Linked DNA regions of Cupriavidus taiwanensis LMG 19424. Each later gene encodes a partner of the first gene's protein in a complex. Links are inferred from orthologs where the notes say so. Each region holds a gene or a part of one and is shown in the gene's direction. Other genes may lie near its edges. The genes, in order: tsaD, tsaB and tsaE.

Region 1 (3,005 bases):
CGCGGGGCCGGACAGGCCGCGGTGCGTCCACAGCAGGTCTTCGCGGAACGCGCCCGCGGCCTTGCCGCTGCCAGTGGCGATATCGACCTCCAGCGAGACCCCCGCCAGCGGCACAAAGGGGGCCCAGTCCTTGCCATCGAAGGTCAGCGGCACCAGCGCTGGCCGGGTCTCGACGATGCCCAGCCCGAACTGACGGGCAATGCGGTAGCCGAAGTCGGTGGCGCCGATCTTGGGGATCGACAGGCCGCCGGTGGCCACCACCAGGGCGCCGGCCCGGACCGTGCCCGCGGCGGTCAGCAGCAGGAAATCGTCGCCTTCGCGCCGGATCTCCGTCACCGTGCAGCCGGTCTGCCAGCGCACCTGGCCCATGTCGCATTCGGCGCGCAGCATGGCGATCACGTCTTCGGCGCTATCGTTGCAGAACAGCTGGCCGCGGTGCTTCTCGTGCCAGGCGATGCCATGGCGGCGCATCAGCGCCAGGAAATCCTGCGGCGTGTAGCGCGCCAGCGCCGAGCGGCAGAAGTGCGGATTGGACGACAGGTAGTTGGCGGGGCCGGCCTGCAGGTTGGTGAAATTGCAGCGGCCGCCGCCCGAGATGCGGATCTTCTCGGCGAGCCGGGTGGCATGGTCGATCAGCACCACGCGCGCGCCGTTCTGCCCCGCCACGGCGGCGCACATCATGCCCGCGGCGCCGGCGCCCAGTACGGCCACGTCATACCGGCCGGTCCGGGACTGGGCCGTCCCGCTCATTGCACGCCTCGCGAATCCATGTGTCTTGCCACCGCCTGAGAAAGGGCAGATTGTAGCGAAAAGCGCGCCGCGCGCCGCTGTGCTACCCTGCGCCCTTCCCGCAAACCCTTGTTTCGACAGCTGTTTCCCTGACCGGAGACGGCGTCATGGCTCCCATGCTTGTCCTCGGCATTGAATCTTCCTGCGACGAAACCGGCCTCGCGCTCTATGACACCGGCGCCGGCCTGCTCGCGCATGCGCTGCACTCGCAGATCGCCATGCACCGCGACTACGGCGGCGTGGTCCCCGAGCTGGCGTCGCGCGACCATATCCGCCGGGTGCTGCCGCTGCTGGAGCAGGTGCTGGCCGACGCTGGCCGCACCCGCCAGGACATCGACGCCATCGCCTTCACCCAGGGCCCGGGGCTGGCCGGCGCGCTGCTGGTCGGCGCCTCGGTGGCCAATGCGCTGGGCTTTGCGCTGAACGTGCCGATGGTGGGCGTGCATCACCTGGAAGGCCACCTGCTGTCGCCGCTGCTGACGCGCGAGCCGCCGCCGTTCCCGTTCGTGGCGCTGCTGGTATCGGGCGGGCATACGCAGCTGATGGAAGTGCGCGGCATCGGCGACTACGCGCTGCTTGGCGAAACCCTGGACGATGCCGCCGGCGAAGCGTTCGACAAGACCGCCAAGCTGCTCGGCCTGGGCTACCCGGGTGGGCCGGAAGTGTCGCGCCTGGCCGAGTTCGGCGTGCCGGGCGCATTCGAGTTGCCGCGGCCGATGCTGCATTCGGGCAACCTCGATTTTTCCTTCGCCGGCCTGAAGACCGCGGTGCTGACGCAAACCCGCAAGCTGGCCAATACCTGCGAGCAGGATCGCGCCAACCTCGCGCGCGCCTTTGTCGATGCGATCGTCGACGTGCTGGTGGCCAAGTCGATGGCGGCGCTCAGGCAGACCGGCCACAAGCGGCTGGTAGTGGCCGGCGGCGTCGGCGCCAACCGGCAGCTGCGCGAACGGCTGGACCAGCTCGGCCGGCAGCGCAAGCTCGACGTGTATTACCCGGATCTGGCGTTCTGCACCGACAACGGCGCGATGATTGCGTTCGCTGGCGCGATGCGGCTGCAGGCGGCGCCCGAACTGGCGCGGCGTGAGTATGGCTACGGCGTGACGCCGCGCTGGGATCTGGCGGATATCCGGTTGCCGTCGGCGGCGTGAGGTGTGCCACGACACCACCCAAAGGCTCGCCGGCAACAAAAAAAGCCACCAAATTATGGTGGCTTTTTCCATGACCGCGACGGACGCAATCAACCGACGCGCTTGTCCCGCTCGATCACTGCATACGCGCTGTGGTTGTGGATCGACTCGAAGTTCTCCGCCTCCAGCACATAGGCCACGATACGGTCGTCCGCATTCAGCCGCATGGCGATGTCGCGCACCAGGTCTTCGACGAACTTGGGGTTCTCGTAGGCACGCTCGGTGACGAACTTTTCGTCGGGACGCTTGAGCAGGCCCCACAGTTCGCAGGACGCCTCTTCCTCGGCCATGCGCACCAGCGCCTCCACCGGCAGTTCGCCGGCCAGCTCCACGTTCATGGTGATATGCGAGCGCTGGTTGTGCGCGCCATACTGCGAAATCTTCTTCGAGCACGGGCACAGGCTGGTCACCGGCACCAGCGCCTTCAGGAACACCCGCGTGGCGCCGTTGCGCACTTCGCCGGTCAGCGTGACCTCGTAGTCCAGCAGCGACTCCACGCCCGACACCGGCGCGATCTTGCTGATGAAGTACGGGAACGTGACCTCGATGCGGCCGGCCTCGGCTTCGAGCTTCTCCAGCATCTTGTCCAGCATCAGCCGGAAGCTGGCCAGCTCCAGCGGCGCGCGCTCTTCTTCCAGCAGCGCGACGAAGCGCGACATATGCGTGCCCTTCTGGTCGGCGGGCAGGTGCACGTCGAGGTTGAAGGTGCCGACGGTCGGCACGATGCCAGCCGGGGTCTTCAGGGTCACCGGATAGCGCACGCCCTTCACGCCGACACGCTGGATCGGAATCTGGCGGGTGTCGGGGCTCGACTGGACGTCGGGCATCACGAAGGCGGGGTTGATGTCATTCATCTACGGTTTCCTCCAGGGTCGCGCCAGGCAAGCGCAAGCCCTTACGGTCGCGGCATTTTCGCAGTCCCTCCATGCCGCGCAACGAGTGTGAAACCACGGGACCCGGCACTGGCGTGCCGACCCGCAGCTGCGAACACAAAAAACGGAGTGTAAGGGAATTCGGACGCACCCG
Region 2 (2,937 bases), 520 kb from region 1 along the record:
GCTACCGGCAGTTCGCGGCGGGCGCGGTGGTGGCCTTCATCTATGGCGCGGGCCTGTTCGGCTCGACCTACCTGCTGCCGGTCTATATGCAGATGGCGCTGGAATACACGCCGTCGCGGGCCGGCCTGGTGCTGTTCCCGGCGGGTGTGGTGCTGGCGCTGACAATTGCGGTGGCGGGGCGCTTCACGCACCGGATCCCGCCGCATGTGCAGGTGTCGTTCGGGCTGGCGCTGCTGTCGTTGTCGTTCCTGCTGATGGCGCTGGGCTCGCGCGCGACGCCATACCTGGTGCTGGTGGGGCTGGCGGTACTGGGACGGATCGGCCTGGGCTGCATCCTGCCATCGCTCACGCTGGGTGCGATGCGCGGGGTCGACTTCACGCTGATCGCGCAGGGTTCGAGCTGCATCAACTTCCTGCGGCAGCTGGGCGGGGCCATCGGCGTGAGCCTGGCCGGGGTGGGGCTGCAGTGGCGGCTGGCCGGGCATGGCGCGCTGCTGGGCCAGGCCGGCGACACTGCGGTCCAGGCGGCGCGCATCCGCGCCTTCGACGAAACCTTCCTGGCGGTGGGCGTGGTGATCGCCAGCGCCATGCTGGCGGCCTGGCGCATCCGCCCGCGCCCGGTGCCGGCGGCCTGAGGGCGCCGGGCGATTCCGTAGCCGTTCAGCTGGCCGCGCCGCTGCGCAGTTCTTCCACCAGCGCGATGTATTGCTCCATCGCCTGTTCGCGCGCCGTGCCGCGCAGCGCTTCCCACGCTTCGAACTTGTAGCGGCCGACGAAATCGGTCATGCCGGGCTTGTCGCCGTGGGCATCGCCCTCGCTGCCTTGCTTGAACAGCGCGTACAGGCGCAGCAGGGACATATTGCTGGGGCGCTCGCTCAGTTGCTTGACGTCGATCTGGGCCTGTTCGAAGCGTGCCTGCAGGTCGCTCATGGGGTTTCTCCGTGTGGACTGTCTGGGTTGCGAAAATGCAGCCCGATGATAGCCGCCCCGCGCGGCCGCGCCGTCCGTATAAAACCGAAGAAGCCCTCGATTCCGGGCCCAACGGATACAATCGCGCCATGTCCTGGATTCTTGCTGTTGAAACTTCTACGGAGTGGTGCTCGGTCGCGCTCGGACGCGCGGCAGGCGCCGGCATCGAGTGCCTGGTGCGCCATGAGCACACCGGCGCACGCTCGTCGGCGCGCGTGCTGCCGGTCGCCGGCGAATTGCTGGCCGAGGCGGGCATTGCGCTGGCCGATTGCGCGGCCATCGCCTTCGGCGCCGGCCCGGGGTCGTTCACCGGGCTGCGCACCGCCTGCGGCGTGGCGCAGGGGCTGGCGTTCGGCGCCGGGCTGCCGGTGGTGCCCGTCAATACCCTGATGGCCTGCGCCGAGCGCACCCGTGCCGCCACGCCGGCGCTGCCGGACGGCACCGCGGTGCTGGTGGCGCTGGACGCGCGCATGGACGAGGCCTATGCGGCCGCGTTCGGCTGGAATGCCGCCGCGCAGGAGTGGGCCGGACTCACGCCGATGCAGGTCGGCGCGCCGGAAACCGTGGCCTTGCCTGCGGGCGAATTCTGGCTGGCCGGCAATGCGTCGGCGGTCTTCGGCGAGCGGCTGGCCGGCCTGGGCCGCGCCGCCCGCGTGCTGCCCGAAGCCATGCCCCATGCGCAGCCGATGGTTGCCATCGCGCTGCGCGCGCTGGCGCGCGGCGAGGCCATCGACGCCGACCAGGCCATGCCGGTCTACCTGCGCGACAAGGTCGCCCAGACCATCGCCGAACGCGAGGCCGTTGCGGCGGCGCGCGCGGCGGCCCAGCCGGGGAGCGCATCATGAGCGCCGCGTACCCCCTCGAGGACCGCCACGCCTGGCCCGCGGTGCCGGCCATGCCGGCGCTGCCGGAGGGCTGGTCGCTGGGCCGCATGAGCGCGCTGGACCTGCAGGCGGTGGCGGCCATCGAGGCGCGCGCCTACAGCCATCCGTGGACGCGCGGCAACTTCGAGAACTCGGTCAAGTCCGGGCATCTCGGGCTGACTCTGCGCGACCCGGTGGGCACGCTGGTGGCGTATGCCATGCTGATGCCGGTGGTCGATGAAATGCACCTGCTCAACATCACGGTCGAGCCGCAGCGCCAGCGCCAGGGGCTGGGCCGCCTGATGCTCGCGGTGGCGCTGGCTACCTCGCATGCGCACCGCATCCACACCATGCTGCTGGAAGTGCGGCCCTCCAATACCGGTGCGATTGCGCTGTACCAGGCGGCCGGGTTTGCCGAGATCGGGCGCCGCAAGGGCTATTACCCGGCGCCCGGCGGCAAGCGCGAGGACGCGCTGGTGTTGCGCCGCGCCTGGCCGGCGCACGATGCCGCCAACGAAGGCACGGAGGGCCAGGCATGAGCCGCCGTGCGCAGTTCCTCGAGGTGCTGGGCATTCCGACCGAATGGCTTCCGCGCGAGCCCAGGGCAGGGCAGGCGCAGCCCGACGCAGCGGCGCAGCCGGCCGCGGTGCCGGCAGCCGAGCCGCCCGCGGCGGTAATGACTGCCCCGGCGGCAGCAGCGGCAGCGGTCGATTATCCGGAGGCGCTCCCGGACGCAGCGGTGGCGCAGCCGGCAGCCGATGAACAGGTGGCGCCGGAACCGGTGCCTGCAGGCCCCGGCGCCGCCGATGTCCAGGGGGAACGTGAAGCCGCCATCGCCACGATGGACTGGCCGGCGCTGGACGCCGCGGTGGCGGGCTGCACTGCCTGCGGGCTGTGCCGGACGCGTACCAACACGGTGTTCGGCGTGGGCGCGCGCCAGGCGGAATGGATGCTGGTGGGCGAAGCCCCCGGCGAGAACGAAGACCTGCAGGGCGAGCCGTTCGTCGGCCAGGCCGGCAAGCTGCTCGACAACATGCTCGGCGCGCTCGGGCTGGCACGCGGGCGCAATGTGTTCATTGCCAACGTGCTCAAGTGCCGCCCGCCC
Region 3 (3,062 bases), 1.8 Mb from region 1 along the record:
CTGTGCCAGGGCCCAGTCGATATGCTCGTGCACCAGCGGCGTGGCAGCCTCGCGCCGCGCCAGCAGTGCGGCGCGGATGCGCGCGGCCAGGGCCGCGTCTTCGGCGCGCGTGCCCGACCGGGCCGCGCGCAGGCTGTTGCCAAGCCCCACCGCCAGATTGCGCAGCCAGCGCTCATGGCCGATGCGGCGGATCGGGCTGCCTTCGAGGCGCTGGTTGAATTCGGCTTCGGTCCACTGGAACAGCGCCACCATGTCGGGCGCGTCCAGGCCATTGCGCACATCGAAGTCCGGCACGGTGGCCACGTGCGCGAACTTGTTCCACGGGCAGGCCAGCTGGCAGTCGTCGCAGCCGTAGACGCGGTTGCCCATCGGCGCGCGGAATTCCACCGGGATCGCGCCCTTGTGCTCGATGGTGAGGTAGGAAATGCAGCGGCGCGCATCGAGCCGGTAGGGCGCGACGATGGCGCGCGTGGGGCAGATGTCCAGGCAGCGGTGGCAGCTGCCGCAATGGCCGGATTCGGGCGGATCGGCGGGCAGCGGGATGTCCACCAGGATCTCGCCGAGGAAGAACATCGAGCCGCCGTCGCGGTCCAGCAGCAGCGTATGCTTGCCGCGCCAGCCGAGACCGCCCTGGCTCGCCAGCGCCACTTCCATGACGGGGGCCGAATCGGTAAAGACGCGGTAGCCGAACTTGCCGATCTCGGCCTCGATCCGGCTGGCCAGCTGCTGCAGGCGGCTGCGCAGCACCTTGTGGTAGTCGCGCCCGCGCGCATACAGCGACACTACCGCGGTGGCCGGGTCGTCCAGCCGCGCCAGCTCGTGGCGGCGCCAGTCGGCGGCCTGCGCGTGCGCGCCGGCGGCCGGGACATAGGGCATGCGCGCCACGATCGCGCGCACCGTGCCGGGCACCAGTTCGGCCGGACGGGCGCGCCGCAGGCCGTGGTTGGCCATATAATCCATGTCGCCGTGGCAGCCCTGCGCCAGCCAGGCCAGCAGTCCGGGCTCGGCGTGCGCGAGGTCGACATCGGCGATGCGCACCGAGGCAAAGCCCAGCGCCGCGCCCCATGCGCGGATCGACGCGGCCAGCGCCGCAAGCTCCCCCGGGCCCGCGGCCGCGTGGCCGCTGGTATCTGGTACTGGTGTGGGCGGCGCATCCGCCTGCCCTGGGGCGACTCGGTCGATCATTCCTGAATTGTACGCAATGCCCTTGCTCGAAGAACGCACCCTGACGCTGCCCGACGAAGCCGCCACCGCGCGCCTGGGCGCCGCACTGGCCGCCGCCGTGCAGGCGATGCCGCCGCGCACGGTCCATGTGCAGCTGTCGGGTGACCTGGGCGCCGGCAAGACCACGCTGTCGCGCGCCGTGCTGCGGGCGCTGGGCCACGCGGGCAAGGTCCGCAGCCCGACCTACACGCTGTGCGAGCCCTATGAAGTCGCCCGCGCCGACGGCTCGCCGCTGACGGTCTACCACTTCGACCTGTACCGCTTTGCCGATCCCGAAGAGTGGCTCGACGCGGGTTTTCGAGACTGCTTTGCAGAGCCGGCCTTCAATTTGGTCGAGTGGCCGGAGAAGGCCGGGCGCCTGCTGGGGGAACCGGACCTGCACGTGTTGCTCCAATCGGACATGGCCGGCGCCGATGACGCCGGCGAGCGGCGGATCGCGACCATGCGCGCCTATACTCCCACTGGACTTACCTTGCTGAACGCATGCTGATCAAGCGACTTGCCACCGACCGCCCCGATGGACCCGACGGCCTGCTGCAGGCGCGCCGCAAATGGATGGCGCAGGCGCTGAAGCTGGGCGCCGGCGCCGCCGTGCTGACGCTGGCCGGTCCGCAGATCGCGTCGGGCGCCGGCATCGTCGCGGTGCGCGTGTGGCCGGCGGAGGACTACACCCGCGTCACCATCGAATCCGATACGCCGCTGGCCGCGGTGCACCAGATGATCCGCGACCCCGACCGGCTGGTGGTGGACATCGACGGCCTCGACCTGTCGCCCACGCTGCGCGAGCTGGTGGCCAAGATCACCCCGAACGACCCGTATATCCAGACCGTGCGCGTCGGCCAGAACCGCCCGCGCGTGGTCCGCATGGTGTTCGACCTGAAGGAAAACGTGGCGCCGCAAGTGTTCACGCTGGCGCCCATCGGCAGCTACCGCAACCGGCTGGTGTTCGACCTGTATCCGGTCAACCCGCCCGACCCGCTGTGGAAGCTGGTGCGCGACACCGAGGAAAAGCAGCGCCGCTTTGCCACCTCGGCCCCCGCGCCGGGCGCGGAAGGCATCGCCGGCGCTCCGGCCGGCGCGGAAGAGGACGCCATCGGCGCGCTGGTGCGCCGCTTCGACGAGAAGGGCGAAGTGCCGCCCACCACCGCGCCGCTGCCGCCGCCGGTGGCCGCGGCCCGGCCGCGGCCGTCGACACCGTCCACCGCACCGGTGCCGCCGGTGCCGGCCCCGAACGCGCCCGTGGTGCCGCCGGTCGCACGCGACAATCCCACCGCCGAGCGCCCGTTCAAGATGCGCCGGCTGCTGACCGTGGCGATCGACCCCGGCCATGGCGGCGAAGACCCGGGCGCGATCGGCGCGGCCGGCTCGCGCGAAAAGGACGTGGTGCTGCAGATCGCGCACCGCCTGCGCGCCAAGATCGACGCGCAGCCCAATATGCGCGCGATGATGACGCGCGACGCCGATTTCTTCGTGCCGCTGAACGTGCGCGTGCAGAAGGCGCGCCGCGTGCAGGCGGACCTGTTCGTGTCGATCCACGCCGATGCCTTCCTGTCGCCCGAGGCGCGCGGCGCGTCGGTGTTCGCGCTGTCCGAGCGCGGCGCGTCCAGTACCGCGGCGCGCTGGCTGGCCAACAAGGAAAATGCCTCCGACCTGATCGGCGGCGCCAACATGGGCAACAAGGATGCGCAGGTGGCGCGCGTGCTGCTGGACTTGTCGACGACCGCGCAGATCAACGACAGCCTGCAGGTCGGCAAGGCCGTGCTGGGCGAGATCGGCGGCATCAACAAGCTGCACAAGGCCCACGTCGAGCAGGCCGGGTTTGCCGTGCTGAAGGCCCC

Evidence for each region.
Region 2: the proteins of tsaD (region 1) and tsaB are in contact, whole or in part, in a solved structure (PDB 4WQ4), measured with the Escherichia coli proteins. The link is inferred for Cupriavidus taiwanensis LMG 19424 from one-to-one orthologs.
Region 3: the proteins of tsaD (region 1) and tsaE are in contact, whole or in part, in a crystal structure (PDB 6N9A), measured with the Thermotoga maritima proteins. The link is inferred for Cupriavidus taiwanensis LMG 19424 from one-to-one orthologs. Residues at the interface, in WP_004082750.1 of Thermotoga maritima: Cys10, Asp11, Arg49, His50, Leu82, Gly84, Gly135, Gly136, Glu154, Thr155, Leu156, Asp157, Asp158, Ser159, Glu162, Asp165, Lys166, Arg169, Leu170, Tyr175, Lys213, Thr214, Leu217, Tyr218, Gln221, Arg222, Asn324; in WP_004082108.1 of Thermotoga maritima: Leu37, Gly38, Lys46, Lys57, Val59, Lys60, Ser61, Thr63, Phe64, Thr65, Leu66, Met67, Val69, Pro71, Tyr82, Arg83, Leu84, Asp86, Asp88, Phe89, Asp93, Ile128, Asp130, Glu131, Arg134.

The regions. Positions count from the first base shown.
Region 1 is NC_010528.1:2,361,914-2,364,918, forward strand. The notes cover bases 67-2,922. They hold tsaD (tRNA (adenosine(37)-N6)-threonylcarbamoyltransferase complex transferase subunit TsaD), read left to right. Parts: upstream 67-905; coding sequence 906-1,940; downstream 1,941-2,922. Other genes in these bases: RALTA_RS10820 (BaiN/RdsA family NAD(P)/FAD-dependent oxidoreductase), read right to left, coding at 67-750; folE2 (GTP cyclohydrolase FolE2), read right to left, coding at 2,030-2,833. Also shown: more of RALTA_RS10820, read right to left, coding at 1-66.
Region 2 is NC_010528.1:1,838,568-1,841,504, reverse strand. Bases 149-2,936 are described here. They hold tsaB (tRNA (adenosine(37)-N6)-threonylcarbamoyltransferase complex dimerization subunit type 1 TsaB), read left to right. Parts: upstream 149-1,058; coding sequence 1,059-1,814; downstream 1,815-2,936. Other genes in these bases: RALTA_RS08365 (uracil-DNA glycosylase), read left to right, coding at 2,368-2,936; rimI (ribosomal protein S18-alanine N-acetyltransferase), read left to right, coding at 1,811-2,371; RALTA_RS08380 (acyl-CoA-binding protein), read right to left, coding at 661-930; RALTA_RS08385 (DHA2 family efflux MFS transporter permease subunit), read left to right, coding at 149-635. In the rest of the region: more of RALTA_RS08385, read left to right, coding at 1-148; more of RALTA_RS08365, read left to right, coding at 2,937-2,937. UniProt on the Escherichia coli protein: Required for the formation of a threonylcarbamoyl group on adenosine at position 37 (t(6)A37) in tRNAs that read codons beginning with adenine.
Region 3 is NC_010528.1:568,562-571,623, forward strand. What follows is about bases 45-2,957. They hold tsaE (tRNA (adenosine(37)-N6)-threonylcarbamoyltransferase complex ATPase subunit type 1 TsaE), read left to right. Parts: upstream 45-1,201; coding sequence 1,202-1,714; downstream 1,715-2,957. Other genes in these bases: queG (tRNA epoxyqueuosine(34) reductase QueG), read right to left, coding at 45-1,185; RALTA_RS02705 (N-acetylmuramoyl-L-alanine amidase), read left to right, coding at 1,708-2,957. In the rest of the region: more of queG, read right to left, coding at 1-44; more of RALTA_RS02705, read left to right, coding at 2,958-3,062. UniProt on the Escherichia coli protein: Required for the formation of a threonylcarbamoyl group on adenosine at position 37 (t(6)A37) in tRNAs that read codons beginning with adenine.